4 regions of the Cellulosimicrobium protaetiae genome follow, and region 3 is predicted to be linked to each of the others. Evidence: riboswitches for the same ligand, from Rfam matches in the RefSeq annotation. Region 3 holds a riboswitch; each other region holds the start of a gene.

What was found. A riboswitch is a leader RNA that binds a small molecule or an ion and turns the genes downstream of it on or off. The one in region 3 is predicted to bind thiamine pyrophosphate.
Region 1: linked by a shared signal. The riboswitch ahead of thiO (glycine oxidase ThiO) and the one ahead of thiD (bifunctional hydroxymethylpyrimidine kinase/phosphomethylpyrimidine kinase) in region 3 are both predicted to bind thiamine pyrophosphate.
Region 2: linked by a shared signal. The riboswitch ahead of FIC82_RS12385 (ECF transporter S component) and the one ahead of thiD (bifunctional hydroxymethylpyrimidine kinase/phosphomethylpyrimidine kinase) in region 3 are both predicted to bind thiamine pyrophosphate.
Region 4: linked by a shared signal. The riboswitch ahead of FIC82_RS04575 (thiamine ABC transporter substrate-binding protein) and the one ahead of thiD (bifunctional hydroxymethylpyrimidine kinase/phosphomethylpyrimidine kinase) in region 3 are both predicted to bind thiamine pyrophosphate.

Annotation. Positions count from the first base shown of each region.
Region 1 covers NZ_CP052757.1:3,788,919-3,792,465, forward strand. Annotated here, with positions in the region: gene guaA (glutamine-hydrolyzing GMP synthase) at 1-39, opposite strand, end outside; gene FIC82_RS16295 (OmpA family protein) at 74-772, opposite strand; gene FIC82_RS16300 (GNAT family protein) at 769-1,422, opposite strand; gene thiE (thiamine phosphate synthase) at 1,583-2,275, opposite strand; TPP riboswitch at 2,327-2,406, shown strand; gene thiO (glycine oxidase ThiO) at 2,411-3,547, shown strand, end outside.
Region 2 covers NZ_CP052757.1:2,911,031-2,914,577, forward strand. Annotated here, with positions in the region: gene FIC82_RS12375 (Rv2578c family radical SAM protein) at 1-1,108, opposite strand, end outside; gene FIC82_RS12380 (hypothetical protein) at 1,181-1,621, opposite strand; TPP riboswitch at 1,708-1,827, shown strand; gene FIC82_RS12385 (ECF transporter S component) at 1,941-2,630, shown strand; gene FIC82_RS12390 (ABC transporter ATP-binding protein) at 2,623-3,547, shown strand, end outside.
Region 3 covers NZ_CP052757.1:3,073,640-3,077,186, reverse strand. Annotated here, with positions in the region: gene pheT (phenylalanine--tRNA ligase subunit beta) at 1-367, shown strand, start outside; gene FIC82_RS13160 (SDR family oxidoreductase) at 364-1,251, shown strand; TPP riboswitch at 1,364-1,459, shown strand; gene thiD (bifunctional hydroxymethylpyrimidine kinase/phosphomethylpyrimidine kinase) at 1,452-2,369, shown strand; gene FIC82_RS13150 (DUF4862 family protein) at 2,374-3,360, opposite strand; gene FIC82_RS13145 (hypothetical protein) at 3,389-3,547, opposite strand, start outside.
Region 4 covers NZ_CP052757.1:1,068,340-1,071,886, forward strand. Annotated here, with positions in the region: gene FIC82_RS04565 (ABC transporter permease) at 1-95, opposite strand, end outside; gene FIC82_RS04570 (ABC transporter ATP-binding protein) at 92-973, opposite strand; TPP riboswitch at 1,151-1,255, shown strand; gene FIC82_RS04575 (thiamine ABC transporter substrate-binding protein) at 1,338-2,438, shown strand; gene FIC82_RS04580 (ABC transporter permease) at 2,548-3,547, shown strand, end outside.

The DNA of each region.
Region 1 (3,547 bases), 720 kb from region 3:
GGGCGCGGGAGACGTGGAGGCGTCGGGAGCGGAGGTCACCCGTCGATTCTAGGTGCCCGCGGACCGCTGCCCGTCAGCCGTCCTCGAAGGACAGCTCGACGCGCCGGTTGAGAGCCCGGCCCGCCGGGTTGTCCTCGCCGCCGACGATGTTCTCCGCCACCGGCTCCCGGCTGCCGTGCCCGCCGACCGTGAGGGTGAGGTCGGGCCGCTCGGCGCGCAGGACGGCCGCCACGGACTCGGCGCGCGCGACGGACAGCTCGTCGTTGCGCGCGTCGGTCCCCATCGAGTCGGTGTGCCCGTCGACGGCGACCGCGGCCCCCTGCGGGATCTGGTCCACGAGCTCGGCGAGCGCCGCTGCCGCCGCCGGGGTCAGCGCCGACTCGTCGAACGGGAACAGGAGGTCGGAGGTGAGCACGACGACCGTCTCGCCGGCGTCCTCGCGCGTCGTCTCCAGGCGCGTGGTCGCGTCCTCGACGTCGAGCGGGAACGTCGAGTCGTCGACGTTCAGCGGGTGGACGGCGTCCTCGCGCATCGCGTCCGTGATCGCCCCGGGAGGCGTCGCGTCGAGGATCGCCTCGCGCTCCGCCGCGAGCTCCTGCTCGACCTCGGCGACGAGCTCGTCGTGACGATCGGAGCCGTCGTCGGACGCTGCCGCGGGGAGCGTCGGGCCGAGCGGCGCGGCGACGAGCACGGCCCCGAGGAAGGTCGCGGCCGCCGTGCGGACCGCACGCACGCGCGGCGAGCGGCCGGCGGTCCGCGCGGAGCTCGTCACTCGGCACCGTCGAGGTACGTGATCTCCGCGGCCGTGAAGACCGGCAGCCCCTGGCCGGGCAGGACGTCGATCGTCGCGGGCGATCCCTCGGGGGCGGGGAGCTGGGCGAACGCCTCGATCGTCGCGTGGTTGACGAACCCGTCGAACGGGTACCGCGGCGAGCCGACGATGTGATAGCTGCACTGCTGCGGGTCCGGTGAGCCACCCTTCCACGAGCCCTCCGTGCAGAACGGACGGTACTGCACGAGCCCGACGGGGTCGGTCGCGGTGAGGACCCAGTCGATGCCGAGGTCCAGGTGGCTCGCCGACGCGTCGTCCGGCTGGTCGTCGCTGTCCCAGCGGAGCGCCCACCGCACCGTGAGGATCTCGTCCTGGACCTCGACGGAGCGCAGCGTCGTCGTGAGCTCTCCCCCGAGCTCACTGCTCGGGGCGTCGACGGTCTGCTCGGCCATGACGGAGTCGGCGACGCGCGCCGCGCCACCCGCGGCGGCCTCGTCGACGCCGGCCTCCGCGCCACCCTCGTCGGCCTGCGCCGAGCTCGCCGCGGGCGGGTCGGCGTCCTCCGGGGATCCGCCGAGCAGCCCGCAGCCTGACAGCGCGAGCGTGGCGATGACGGCCAGGGCGGTGAGCGACGAGCGTGCGCGGTTCATGATCCCCCGAGTCGGACGGTCCACCGCCACCCGACTGCCGGGCGGCGACCCGCCGTCGACCCTGCCATACCGGGCACACCCGCGTAACCCTCCTGCGGCGGGCAGAAGTACCCATACCGAGACGTTCTCCGCCGCGTCGAGGCGCGGCGGAGCGCCCGCGTCAGACGGTGCCGAGCCGGGCGCGCAGGTCCCGCGCCGCACGCTCGGGGTCGGACGCCTGCGTGATCGCCCGCACGACGACGACGCGCGTCGCGCCGGCGTCGAGCACCGCACCGAGCCGCTCGGCATCGATCCCTCCGATCGCGAACCAGGGGGTCGTCGGGCGCGTCGCGGCGACGTCGCGCAGCAGGTCGAGCCCGACGGCGGCGCGTCCCGGCTTCGTGGGCGTCGCCCACAGCGGCCCGACGCAGAAGTAGTCGACGTCCGGGTCGGCCTCGGCCACGGCGGCCTGGTCGGCCGAGTGGGTGGACCGGCCGAGCACCGGCGCCGGGCCGAGCAGGGAGCGCACCGCGGGCACGGGGAGGTCGCCCTGGCCCATGTGGACGACGGGCGCGCCGGCGAGGCGCGCGACGTCGGCCCGGTCGTTGACCGCCCAGAGCGCGCCGTGCTCCGCCGCCACCCGGGCGACGAGATCCTGCAGCTCGAGCTCGCGCGCGACGTCGAGCGACTTGTCGCGGAGCTGGACGACGTCGACGCCCCCCGCGAGCGCGGCGTGGAGGAAGTCCTCGAGGTCGCCGCGCTCCTCGCGCGCGTCGGTGCAGAGGTACAGGCGCGCATCGGCGAGGCGGGTGCGCGCGTCGTCCGGAGCCGGCACGACGGGGGTAGCGGGCGTGGCGAAGGTCTCGGTGCTCACCCGCCGGAGCCTAGCCGCGCCCGCTCCCGCACGCGGGTAGTGTGGCCGACAGCACGGGAGCCCCGCACGGGGCTGAGAGGGCGTCGGAGCCGACCGTCGAACCTGATCTGGGTCATGCCAGCGAAGGGAGCGCGCATGCACACCCCTGTCCGTCCCGGACCCCGCACGTCCGGGGCCGGTGCGCCCGTGCCCGACGGCGCACGCGACGTCGTCGTCGTGGGCGGCGGCATCGTGGGGCTCGCCGTCGCGTGGCGCGCGGCGCGCGCCGGGCTGACCGTCACGGTGCTGGACCCGGCGCCGGGCGACGGGGCCACGCACGCCGCCGCGGGCATGCTCGCCCCGGTCACGGAGGCGGACTTCGGCGAGGACGCCGCGCTGCGCCTGCACCTCGCCGCCGCAGCGACCTGGCCCGGGTTCGCCGCGGACCTGCACGCCGCGACGGGGGCCGACGTCGGGCTGCGCACCGCGGGCACCCTCACGCTCGCGTACGACGCCGACGACCTCGCCCTGCTGCGCCGCGTCCTCGCCCTGCACGCCGCGCACGGCCTCGCGTCGCACGAGCTCACCGTCGCCGACGCGCGTCGGCGCGAGCCGTACCTCGGCCCGCGGGTCGCGGGCGCGGCCTGGGCGCCCGCGGACCACGCGGTCGACCCGCGCGCGGCGCACGCCGCGCTGCTCGGCGCGCTCGACGCCGTCCCCGGTGCGAAGCCGGGCACGCTCGCGGGCGCGGACGGAGGTTCGGTCGTGCACGCCGCCGTCGTGCGTGCGTCGGCGACGCGGCTCGCGCTCGACCCGGCCGGGCGGGTCGTCGGGGTGCACGACGACGCGGGCCGGCTCCACCGGGCGGGCGCGGTCGTCGTCGCCGCGGGCTGGGAGTCCGGCGCGCTGCTCGCGGACGTGCCGGGCGCCGTCGTGCCCACCCGACCGGTGAAGGGCCAGACGCTGCGCCTCGACGCCGGTCCGGACCTCGCGCTGGAGCACGTGGTGCGCGGCGTCGTGCAGGGGCGACCGGTGTACGTCGTGCCGCGCGACCCGGTCCCGGAGGGGCAGGGTCACGGCTGCGCGGGGCACCGGGAGGTCGTCGTGGGCGCGACGTCCGAGGAGAACCCCGACGACCGCCGCGCGACCGCGGGCGGGGTGTTCGCGCTGCTGCGCGACGCACGCGCACTCCTGCCCGGCATCGACGAGGCCGCGCTCGTCGACGTCACGCCCCGGGCGCGCCCCGCGACGCCGGACAACCTGCCGCTCGTCGGCCCCACGGACGTCCCCGGG
Region 2 (3,547 bases), 160 kb from region 3:
CGCGGATCAGGTCGAGGCGCGCGCGGGGCGACGGCGTGCCGGGCTCGACGCTCGCCTGGAGCGCGGGGTCGAGCAGCGCGAGCGAGACGCCGATCCCGACCTCGACACGGGACGCGGCGCCCGCGAGCAGAGGGAGATCGCGGCGCAGGAGCGTGCCCTTGGTGAGGACCGACAGCGGCGTGCCCGAGCCCGCGAGCGCGTCGATGATGCCCGGCATGAGGCGGTAACGGCCCTCGGCCCGCTGGTACGGGTCGGTGTTGGTCCCGAGCGCGACCGGCTCGCGGCCCCACGAGCGACGCGCGAGCTCGGCGCGCAGCACCTCGTCGACGTTGACCTTCACCACGACCTCGCGGTCGAAGTCCTCGCCCGCGTCGAGGTCCAGGTACTGGTGCGTGGGCCGGGCGAAGCAGTTGTGACTGACGACCCCCGCGGCGACGAAGTCGCGCGTACCCGTCGTGATGTCGACGAGCTCGCTCTCCTCCCCCGGCCCGTCCAGGGCCTCGAGAGAGTCGACGCGCAGCGCGTCGCCGCCGGTCACGTCGCGGCCCTCGAGGGCGACGCCGCCGTCCGCGAGCGCCGCGGCGCCCGGGCCGACGAGGACGTCCCCGAGCGCGAGGTGGGCACGCCGCCCCGGACCCCCGACGACGTGCCGCCAGCCCCGCTCGGTGAGGAACCGGTGGTCGCCGCTCGCGACGAGGCGCGTGCCGTCCGCGAGGGTCACGCGATAGGCGCGCTTGCGGGTGGTCCAGCGGTCGAGCACGCGCGTGCGCACGTAGCGACGATAGGCCCCGTGCGGCGCGGTGCCCACGATCTCGTCGCCGACGCGCAGCGCGCCGATCGGGCGCTGCGTGCCGTCGGCGAGCAGCACCGGGGTCGAGGGCGCGAGGCAGTAGGAGCAGGCGTGGCTGCACCCGCGGTACGGGTTGACCGTCCAGCGGAAGGGCATGCGCGACATCGCCGGGACCTTGGACAGCGCGCTCTTGGCCGTCACCTCGTGGAACGTGATGCCCGCGAACTCGGGCGTGCGCACGCTGCGCACGAGGCCGGCGCGCTCCAGCCCCGGGAGCGCGCCGTCGTCCGCGCCGATCGCCTGTCCGTCCCACCGCACGGCAGCATTCGAACAGGTGTTCGAATGCGTGTCAAGGTGCGCCCGGGCGAGCTGCCTGCCGGGCCCGTGGCGTCACGGCACGTCCTGCGCGGCCCACGCCTTGAGCAGGCTCAGGTTCGCCAACGGGACGTAGTGCCCGATCCGGGGATAGTCGAGCGTCACGGCCACGACGCCGGCCTCCCCGAGCGACGCGACGTAGTCGATCGCGGCCGGCATCGGCACCACCAGCAGAGACGCGGGGTCGCCCTCGACGACGAGACCCAGCGTGACCGCGGCCTCGTGCGCGCGGGTCGCGCTGCTGTACAGGCAGACCATCGGCCCCTGCTCGGCCGCCACGGCGTACGGGTGGGGCCGGTCGTCGGGGCCGCGCGCGACGAAGAACCAGGTGTCGAGGCGGGTGACCTGCCGCCACAGGGCGACCTGCGCCGTCGTGTCTCCCGCCGGTGCCGTCCGGACGTCGTCGGCGAGGCGGTCCAGCTCTGCCACGGCCAGGGGGTCGTTGTCACTCGTCATGGCGACACGCTCTCATGCCGCGCACGCCGTCCCGATGGGTGAGACGCCGGGATTGTCCTGGCGCGCGGGAGACCCTAGGGTCGGGCCGAACGCCCCCGGGGAGCGCACGAGCGCTGAGAGTGCAGGCCGGACACCCGTCCCACCCGCAGACCCGTGGAACCTGATCTGGTTCGTACCAGCGAAGGGAGCAGGGCCGACGTCACCGTCCCCTGCGCGCTCGTGCCAGCGCGCCCTGCGCGCCCGGCCGGCCGCGCGGGGCCAGGCGGGGGCGCGCCGTCGTGCACCCGTCGACCCGGGGGCCCTGACGGAGGGAACCCGCATGACCGAGCCCCGCACCGCCCCGCAGCAGGCGACGGAACCCCGCACCACCGAGCCACCTGCCGCGCCCCCCGGCCTCGCCGGTCCCGGCGCGGGCACGTCCCCGCGCGCCTCACGACGCCGCGGGCTGACCCTGCACGAGACGGTGCTGATCGCCGTCCTCGGCGTCGTGTTCGGGTTCGTCTACTGGGCGTTCGTCCAGCTCTGGGCCCCCCTCCAGCTCGCCATGGGACCGCTCGCCGACCTCGCGTCGAACGTGCTCGCCGGCGCGTGGATCGTCGTCGGCCCGCTCGCGACGTACATCGTCCGCAAGCCCGGTGTCGGCATCCTCACCGAGACCCTGGCCGCGCTCGTCGAGGTCGTCTTCCTCGCGTCCCCCGCCGGGCCGCTCCTGCTCCTCGTCGGCCTGGTCCAGGGCGTCGGCGCCGAGCTGCCGTTCGCGCTCACGCGGTACCGGCGCTACGGCTGGTGGGTGTTCGTCGCGTCCGGCGTGAGCGCGGCGCTGGTCACGTTCGCGTTCAACGCCGTCCGGTTCGGTTGGCTCGGTCAGGACTACGCGATGCTCCGGCTCGGGATCCAGGTCGTCTCGTGCGTCGTGCTGTGCGGCCTCGCGGCCCGCCTCCTCGGCGACGCGCTCGCCCGCACCGGGGCGCTCGACGCCTTCGCGATCGGCGCGGCCCGCCGTGCCTGAGCCGAGCTCGCCCGTGCCCGACGCCGTCACGGCCGCCGCCCTGACCGTCACCGTCGGGCACCACGGGGCCCGCGTGCTCGACGACGTCCGCGTCCACGTCCCCGCGGGCACGAGCCTGCTCGTCCTCGGCCCGTCCGGGTGCGGGAAGTCGACGTTGCTGCGGGCCCTCGTCGGCGTCGTCCCGCACACCCTGCCGGGCACCGTGTCAGGCACGCTCCGCGTGGCCGGCGACGACCCGCGCGAGGTGCCGCCGCCCGTGCTCGCCGCACGCGTCGGGCTGGTCCAGCAACGCCCCGGCGACCAGCTCTGCCTGGCCCGCGTGGACGAGGAGCTGCGGTTCGCGCTCGAGAACCGGGGTGCCGACCCGCGCACCATGGACGCGCGGGCGGACGTGGCGCTCGCCGCCGTCGGCGCCGCGCACCTGCACGACCGGGCGACCCACACGCTGTCCGGCGGCGAGGCGCAACGCGTGGCGCTCGCCGCCGCTCTCGTCGCCGACCCGGAGCTCGTCGTGCTCGACGAGCCCACCGCGCTCCTCGACCCCGCGTCCGCCCACGACGTCGGGACGCTCGTGGCAGGGCTCGCCCGCGGTCCCGGTCCCGGCCCCGACGGCGACCGCGACGGGGCCCCCGTCTCGCCCCCGCACCGCTCCGTGGTGCTCGTCGAGCACCGGCTCGACGACCTCGGAGCGCTGCCGGAGGCGACGCTGGTGCTGGGGCGCGACGGACGCGTCGTCGCGCACGGTCCCACGGACCGGGTCCTGCGTGAGCACGCCCGCGACCTCGCCGACCTGGGGTGCTGGCTGCCGCTCGACGTCCGGCTGGAGCAGGCGGGTGCCCCGGGACCGCTCGGCTCCTCGGAGACCGACGAGTGGCTCGTCGGCCTCGTCCGGTCCCCCACCGCCCTGCAGAGATCCG
Region 3 (3,547 bases):
TCGCGCGGTCGCGTTCGAGGTCGACCTGTCGGCGCTCGTCGCCGGCTCGTCGGACGAGCCCGTGCAGGCGACGCCCGTCTCGGGCTTCCCTGCGGCCAAGGAGGACCTCGCCTTCGTCGTGGACGCCGACGTGACCGCGCAGTCGCTCCGCGACGCGATCGTCGCCGGCGCGGGAGACCTGGTCGAGGAGGTCGCGCTGTTCGACGTCTTCACCGGCGAGCAGGTCGGGGCGGGGCGCAAGTCGCTGGCGTTCTCGCTGCGGCTGCGCGCCGCGGACCGCACGCTGACCGCGGACGACGTCGCGCGCGTCCGCGAGGGTGCGGTGACCGCCGCGCGCGAGCGCGTCGGCGCGGAGCTGCGGGCGTGAGCGCGAACCTCGGTGTGGGCGCGGCGGGGACCGTCGCGCCCGCGCGGACGGCGCTCGTGACCGGGGCGTCGCGCGGCATCGGCCGCGCGATCGCCGTCGGCCTCGCGGCGGCGGGCCTCGACGTCGCGCTCCTCGCGCGCGACGCGAACCGGCTCGCAGGCGTGGCCGACGAGATCGGTGCGCTCACCGGCGGCGCGGGGCGCGCCGTCGTCGTGACCGCGGACGTCACGGACGCCGCGGCGGTCACGGCCGCCGTCCGGCACGCCGAGGACGACCTCGGGAGCGTCGACCTGCTCGTCAACAACGCGGGTCGTGTCGACGCCGAGGTGCCGCTGTGGGAGGCCGACCCGGACGAGTGGTGGGCGATCGTCGAGACCAACGTGCGCGGGCCGTTCCTGCTCGCGCGCGCGGTGGTGCCGGGGATGCTCGCCCGCGGCGGGGGCCGCGTCGTCGACCTCAACAGCGGCGCGGGCTCGCACGACATGGACGGCGCGAGCGCGTACAACGCGAGCAAGACCGCCCTCCTGCGGCTCGGCGCGAACCTGCACCGGTCCGGCTTCGCGCGCGGCCTGCGCACCTTCGAGGTCTCGCCGGGGGTCGTCCAGACCGACATGACGGCGTCGATGGTCATGCACGAGGGCCGCACCGAGTGGACCCCGGTCGACCGTACGGTCGAGATGGTCGTCGCGATCGCGCGCGGCGAGCTCGACGCCTTCTCGGGCGCGTTCGTGCGCGTCACGCACGACTCGCCCGAGTCGCTGCGCGAGGCCGCCGCGGAGGCGAAGGACCGGGGTGACGTCCTGCCCGGCCCGGACGCGCGGCGCCTGCGCGTCACGCGCTGGGGCGCGGACGACCCGATGCCGGGGGAGCTCCCGCGCCGCTGACCGCGCGCGACACCGCTCCCGCACGCTGCTCCCGCACGCACGCGGCCCCGACGCCGCCCGACCCGCACCGGCGGCGTCGGCGCGTCCGGGCACGTGACGAGCCACTAGCATGGCCACCGACACGGGGTGCCCCACGACCGGGGCTGAGAGGAGACCCGTCGAACCTGCTCTGGCTCGTACCAGCGAAGGGATGTCCGGCGATGACGCTCGCCCTGCCCCAGCACGCTCCTGCCCCCCGGGGCGACCGCCCCCGTCGGCCCTCGCGGCCGCGCGTCCTGTCGATCGCGGGGACCGACCCGACCGGGGGAGCGGGCATCCAGGCCGACCTCAAGTCGTTCGCCGCGCACGGCGCCTACGGGATGGCCGTGACGACCGCGCTCGTCGCGCAGAACACGCACGGGGTGCGGTCCGTGCACGTCCCCGGACCGGCGTTCCTGCGCGAGCAGCTTGACGCAGTGTCCGACGACGTCGAGATCGACGCCGTGAAGATCGGCATGGTCGCCGACGAGGCGAACGCCCGCGAGATCGGGGCCTGGCTCGACGCGCTCGCGACCGCGCGCACCGACTCCGGGCTCCCGCGTCCCTGGGTCGTCCTCGACCCCGTCATGGTCGCCACGTCGGGGCACCGCCTGCTCGACGCGGGCGCCGAGCAGGCCGTGCGCGACCTCGCGGCGCGGGCCGACGTCGTGACGCCGAACCTGCCCGAGCTGGCCGTCCTCGCCGGGCAGGACGTCGCCACGACGTGGGACGACGCGCTGCACCAGGCGACGTCGTACGCGACGACGAGCGACACCGTCGTGCTGCTCAAGGGCGGTCACCTCACCGGCGCGACGTCGCCCGACGCCCTCGTCGCGCCGGGAACGACCCCGGACGCGGCGCCCGTGGTCACGACGTTCGACGCCGCACGCGTGCACACACTCCACACGCACGGGACGGGGTGCTCGCTCTCCGCGGCGCTCGCGGCGCTCCGTCCGCAGCGCGAGGGCTGGGCCGAGGCCGCGCGCGACGCCAAGGCGTGGCTCACGGGTGCCCTGCGCGCCGGCTCCGCGCTACGGGTCGGGACGGGCCGGGGCCCGGTCGACCACCTGCACGCGGTGTCGCCCGTCGCCCCCGGCTGAGCACTCAGCCCTCGGCGCGTGCTCCGGCCCAGGCGGGAAGGACGTCCTCGAGCGCGTCCCGCAGCACGGCGAGCGTGGCGCGGGCGACCGCGAGACGCTCGGCCGGAGCGGCGTCCGACGGGCGCGCCGTGACCTTGGCGCCGACGATCGGGACGGGCCCGGCGGCGGCGAGGAACTCGCGCACCTCGGCCGGCCCGAGCATCGAGTCCTCCGGTCGGGGGAGCGCGGGGTCCGTGCCGTGCGGGGGCACGTGCGCGTCCGACCACGGCTCGCCCCACCGGCCCGGCGTCCCGCTCGCCCCCGAGAGCATCGCGCTCGCGAGGAGACCGGACGCCGCCGCTGCGCGCGCGTGCTCGACGGGCGTCGCGGCGCTGCGTCCCTCGATCGCGGACCGGCCCCAGTTGAGCCCGACGTGCAGGGGGTGGCCCGTGTCCCGGGCCGCACGCGCGACCGCCGCGATCTCGTCGTCGAGCGGCAGGAACCCCTTCTCCGCGACGCCCCACGGGCGCGGCGCGTCGCAGTGCTCCACGACGAGCGGGAGCCCCGCGGGCGCGACGGCGGCGAGCTCGGTGAGGCTGCGCGCGAGCGCGGCACCGGAACCCCGCCCGGGACCGGGCGCCGACTGGAGCTCGACGGCGACGACGCGCCGGCGGCCCTCGGACTCGGCCAGCCGCGCCACGGCGTCGAGGACCCGGCCGACGCCGTCGACCGCGGCGCGGCGGCCCGCCTCGTCGTCGGACGCGAGCCCGTACGCCCGGTCCGTCGTGGCGCGGCGCGCGGTCGCGGCGACCGTGGTGGGGACCAGCGACCAGTGCCCGGGGAGCCCCGCGGCCACGGTGGCGAGCGCGCCCGCGTCGTCGGGGTCGACGGGGTGCTCCAGCCCGTCGAGCCCGTCGGCGTCGAGCGCGGCGTACCAGCCGCCGGGGTCGGGGACGCCCGCGAGGGCGTACGCCCCGAGGAGGGTCAGGGGTCGTGCGAGCTGGTCGTCCATCGGTCCTCGTCGGTCGGGGTGGCAGGGGTCAGGCTCGGGCGACGTCCTCGACGGCGGTCGCGTACTCGCACGTGTAGCCGGGCGGGAACCAGCCCCAGCGGGCGTCCACGTCCTGCGCCGAGACGCCCGCCGGTCGGTCGGCGACGCACGCGTCGGCCTGCTGTCCGAGCCAGACCGTCACGTAGTA
Region 4 (3,547 bases), 2.0 Mb from region 3:
GTGACGAACGCGACGCCGATCGTCACCGCGAGCACGGACAGCACGAGCTGCGCGCCGTGCGCGCGCACGCCGCGCAGCGCGATCCGGCCCATCATCGGACGCCCGCCGGTTCGTGCGCCGGGTCGGCGGGGTGCGCGCCCGCGGATGCCGCCGGCGTGAGGGCCCCGAGCGTGTCGAGGACGGCCTGCGGGGTCGGGTCGCGCAGCTCGGTCACCAGGCGGCCGTCCGCGAGGAACAGGACGCGGTGCGCGTACGACGCCGCCGTCGGGTCGTGCGTGACCATGGCGACGGACTGGCCGAGGTCGTCCACCGAGGAGCGCAGGAAGCCGAGCACCTCCGCGGCGGCGCGCGAGTCGAGGTTGCCCGTCGGCTCGTCCGCGAACACGACGGCCGGGCGGGACACGAGCGCCCGCGCGCACGCGACGCGCTGCTGCTGCCCGCCCGAGAGCTCCGCCGGGCGGTGCCCGAGGCGCGGGCGCAGCCCCACGGCGTCGACCACGCGGTCGAACCACTCGCGGTCCACGGGCCGGCGCGCGACGGCGAGCGGGAGCACGATGTTCTCCTCCGCCGTGAGCGTCGGGACCAGGTTGAACGACTGGAACACGAACCCGATGCGCGTGCGGCGCAGCCGCGTCAGGCGCCGCTCGCTCATCGCGGAGACCGTCTCGCCGTCGACGACGACGGTCCCCACCGTGGGGGAGTCCAGTCCGGCGAGGCAGTGCATGAGGGTCGACTTTCCCGACCCCGAGGGGCCCATGATCGCGGTCAGACGCCCCCGCTCGAGGTCGACGTCCACGCCGTCGAGCGCGCGGACCGTCGCCTCGCCGCGCCCGTAGGTCTTGACGAGGCCGCGCGCGGTGGCGATCACGGGACGCTCCGGCGTGGTTCCGGAGGCTCCTGCGGCCCCCGTGGCGTGCTCTGCGGACGCGGCGACGGTCGTCGTCGCACCCGTCGTCCCAGGTCTGCTGCTCATCGGTCCTTCCCCTCCTGCGGTCGTCGGCCGGGGCTCCCGGTCCGGTCGTCACGACCCTCCCGCGGGGGCGTACCCCCGGGCATCGGGGACCGGCCCGGACCCTTCCCTGGTCGCCGCAGGGCCGCTCTCAGGGTTCTCTCAGGGGGATTCCCGAGGGGCGGCCCGGTGTAGGCTCGACGTGAACGACAGGGGAGCTCCTGGAGGAGCTGAGAGTGCGGACCACCGCAGACCCTCGAACCTGACCCGGTTAGCACCGGTGGAGGAAGTCGGGAATCTCGATCACCTGCTCGTGCGGTCGTCCGCGCTCGTCGCAGCGTCGGTCGCGCGGGCCGGTGGACCCCTCCTGAACGTCCTGGGAGGACACATGCAACGCACGACCGCCCGCACCCGCCGGGCCCGGTCCCTCGTCACCGGCGCGGGGACGACCCTCGCCCTCCTCGCGCTCGCCGCGTGCAGCGGCGGCGACGACGCGACGTCAGGCTCGGGGGGCGACGACGCGTCGGGCACCGGCGACACCGTCACCCTCGTGACGCACGACTCCTTCGCCGTGAGCGACGAGGTCCTCGCGGCGTTCGAGGAGGAGAGCGGGCTCACCGTCGAGCAGGTCGCGCCCGGCGACGGCGGCGCGCTCGTCAACCAGCTGATCCTCACGAAGGACTCGCCGCTGGGCGACGTCGTGTTCGGGATCGACAACACGTTCGCGTCCCGCGCGATCGACGAGGGCGTGCTCGCGCCCTACGTGCCGGAGGGCCTGTCCGACTCGGCGGCCTCGTACGCCGTCGGCGACGGCGACGAGCTCACGGCGGTCGACCTCGGCGACGTCTGCGTCAACGTCGACCACGCGTGGTTCGCCGACGCCGGGATCCCGGAGCCCGTCTCGCTCGAGGACCTCGCGAAGCCGGAGTACGAGGACCTCCTCGTCGTGACCAACCCCGCGACCTCGTCGCCGGGTCTCGCGTTCCTCCTCGCGACCGTCGGGGCGTTCGGCGAGGACGGCTGGGAGGACTACTGGGCCGACCTGCGCGCCAACGGCGTGAAGGTCGTCGACGGCTGGTCTGACGCCTACTACGTCGACTTCTCCGGCTCCGAGGGCGCGGGGCCGCGCCCGCTCGTGCTGTCGTACTCGACGTCGCCCGCGTTCACGCTCACCGAGGACGGCTCCGCGTCCACGACCGGGGCTCTGCTCGACACGTGCTTCCGCCAGGTCGAGTACGCGGGCGTGCTCGCGAACGCGAAGAACCCCGAGGGCGCGCAGCAGCTCGTCGACTTCCTCGTGAGCGAGGCGTTCCAGGCCGACGTGCCCGGCCAGATGTACATGTACCCCGCCGACGACTCCGTCGCGCTCCCCGACGGCTGGGCCGAGTTCGCGCCGCTCGCCGACGAGCCCTTCGAGGTCGCGCCCGCCGACATCTCGGCGCACCGCGACGAGTGGATCAAGGCATGGACGGCGACGGTCGTCGACTGACGCCCGGTCCACGCGTGACCACGGTTCTACCTCGCGAGATAGAACCGTGGTCACGCGAGGTAGAGCCCTGGTCCCGCGAGGTAGAACCGTGGTCGGCCGAGGGAGAACCGTGGTGAGGGCGCGGGCACCCTGGCGGGGTCGCCTCGGGCGCGGGGCGGCCTGGGGGCTGGCGGCGGCGGTGCCGCTGGTGTTCCTCGGGGTGTTCTTCGCGTGGCCGGTGGTCACGCTCGTGGCGCGCGGGTTCGTCGGGGACGACGGCGGCCTGGACCTGTCCGGGTTCGCGGAGGTCTTCTCCCAGCCGCGGACGTGGCGCATCCTCGGGCTCACGCTGTGGCAGGCCGTGCTCGGCACGGCGTTCTCCGTGCTGCTCGGCGTGCCCGGTGCGTACGTGCTGTACCGGTGCCGGTTCCCCGGGCGGCGGGTCGTGCGCGCGCTCGTCACGGTGCCGTTCGTGCTCCCGACCGTCGTCGTCGGCGTCGCCTTCCGGTCGCTGCTCGTGCAGGGCGGCCCGCTCGGGTTCCTGAGGCTCGACGAGACGTTCGCGGCGATCGTCGTCGCGCTCGTGTTCTTCAACTACTCCGTGGTGGTGCGTACGGTCGGCGGGCTGTGGGAGCACCTCGACCCCCGCGCCGAGCAGGCCGCGCGGGCGCTGGGCGCGACGCCGTGGCGCGCGTTCCGCACCGTCACGCTCCCCGCGCTGACGCCGGCGATAGCGAGCGCCGCGTCGATCGTCTTCCTCTTCTGCGCGACGGCGTTCGGCGTCGTCCTCGTCCTGGGCGGCATCCGCTACGGGACGATCGAGACGGAGATCTGGATCCAGACCACCCAGTTCCTCGACCTGCGCACCGCCGCCGTGCTGTCGGTGGTCCAGCTCGTCGTCGTGGCCGCGGCCCTCATGGTCGCGAACCGCACGCGGGCCAAGCGCGAGCGCGCGCTGAACCTCTCGTCGTCGGCCTCGTCGGCCCACCCGCTGCGCCTGTGGCGCGACGGCCGCCCGACCGGCGACCTCGCGCCCGCTGCGCTCACCGCGGTCGTGGTCGTCGTGCTCGTCGGGCTCCCGCTCGGCACGCTCGTCGTGCGGTCGTTCCGCGTCCCGGGCGGCGGCTGGG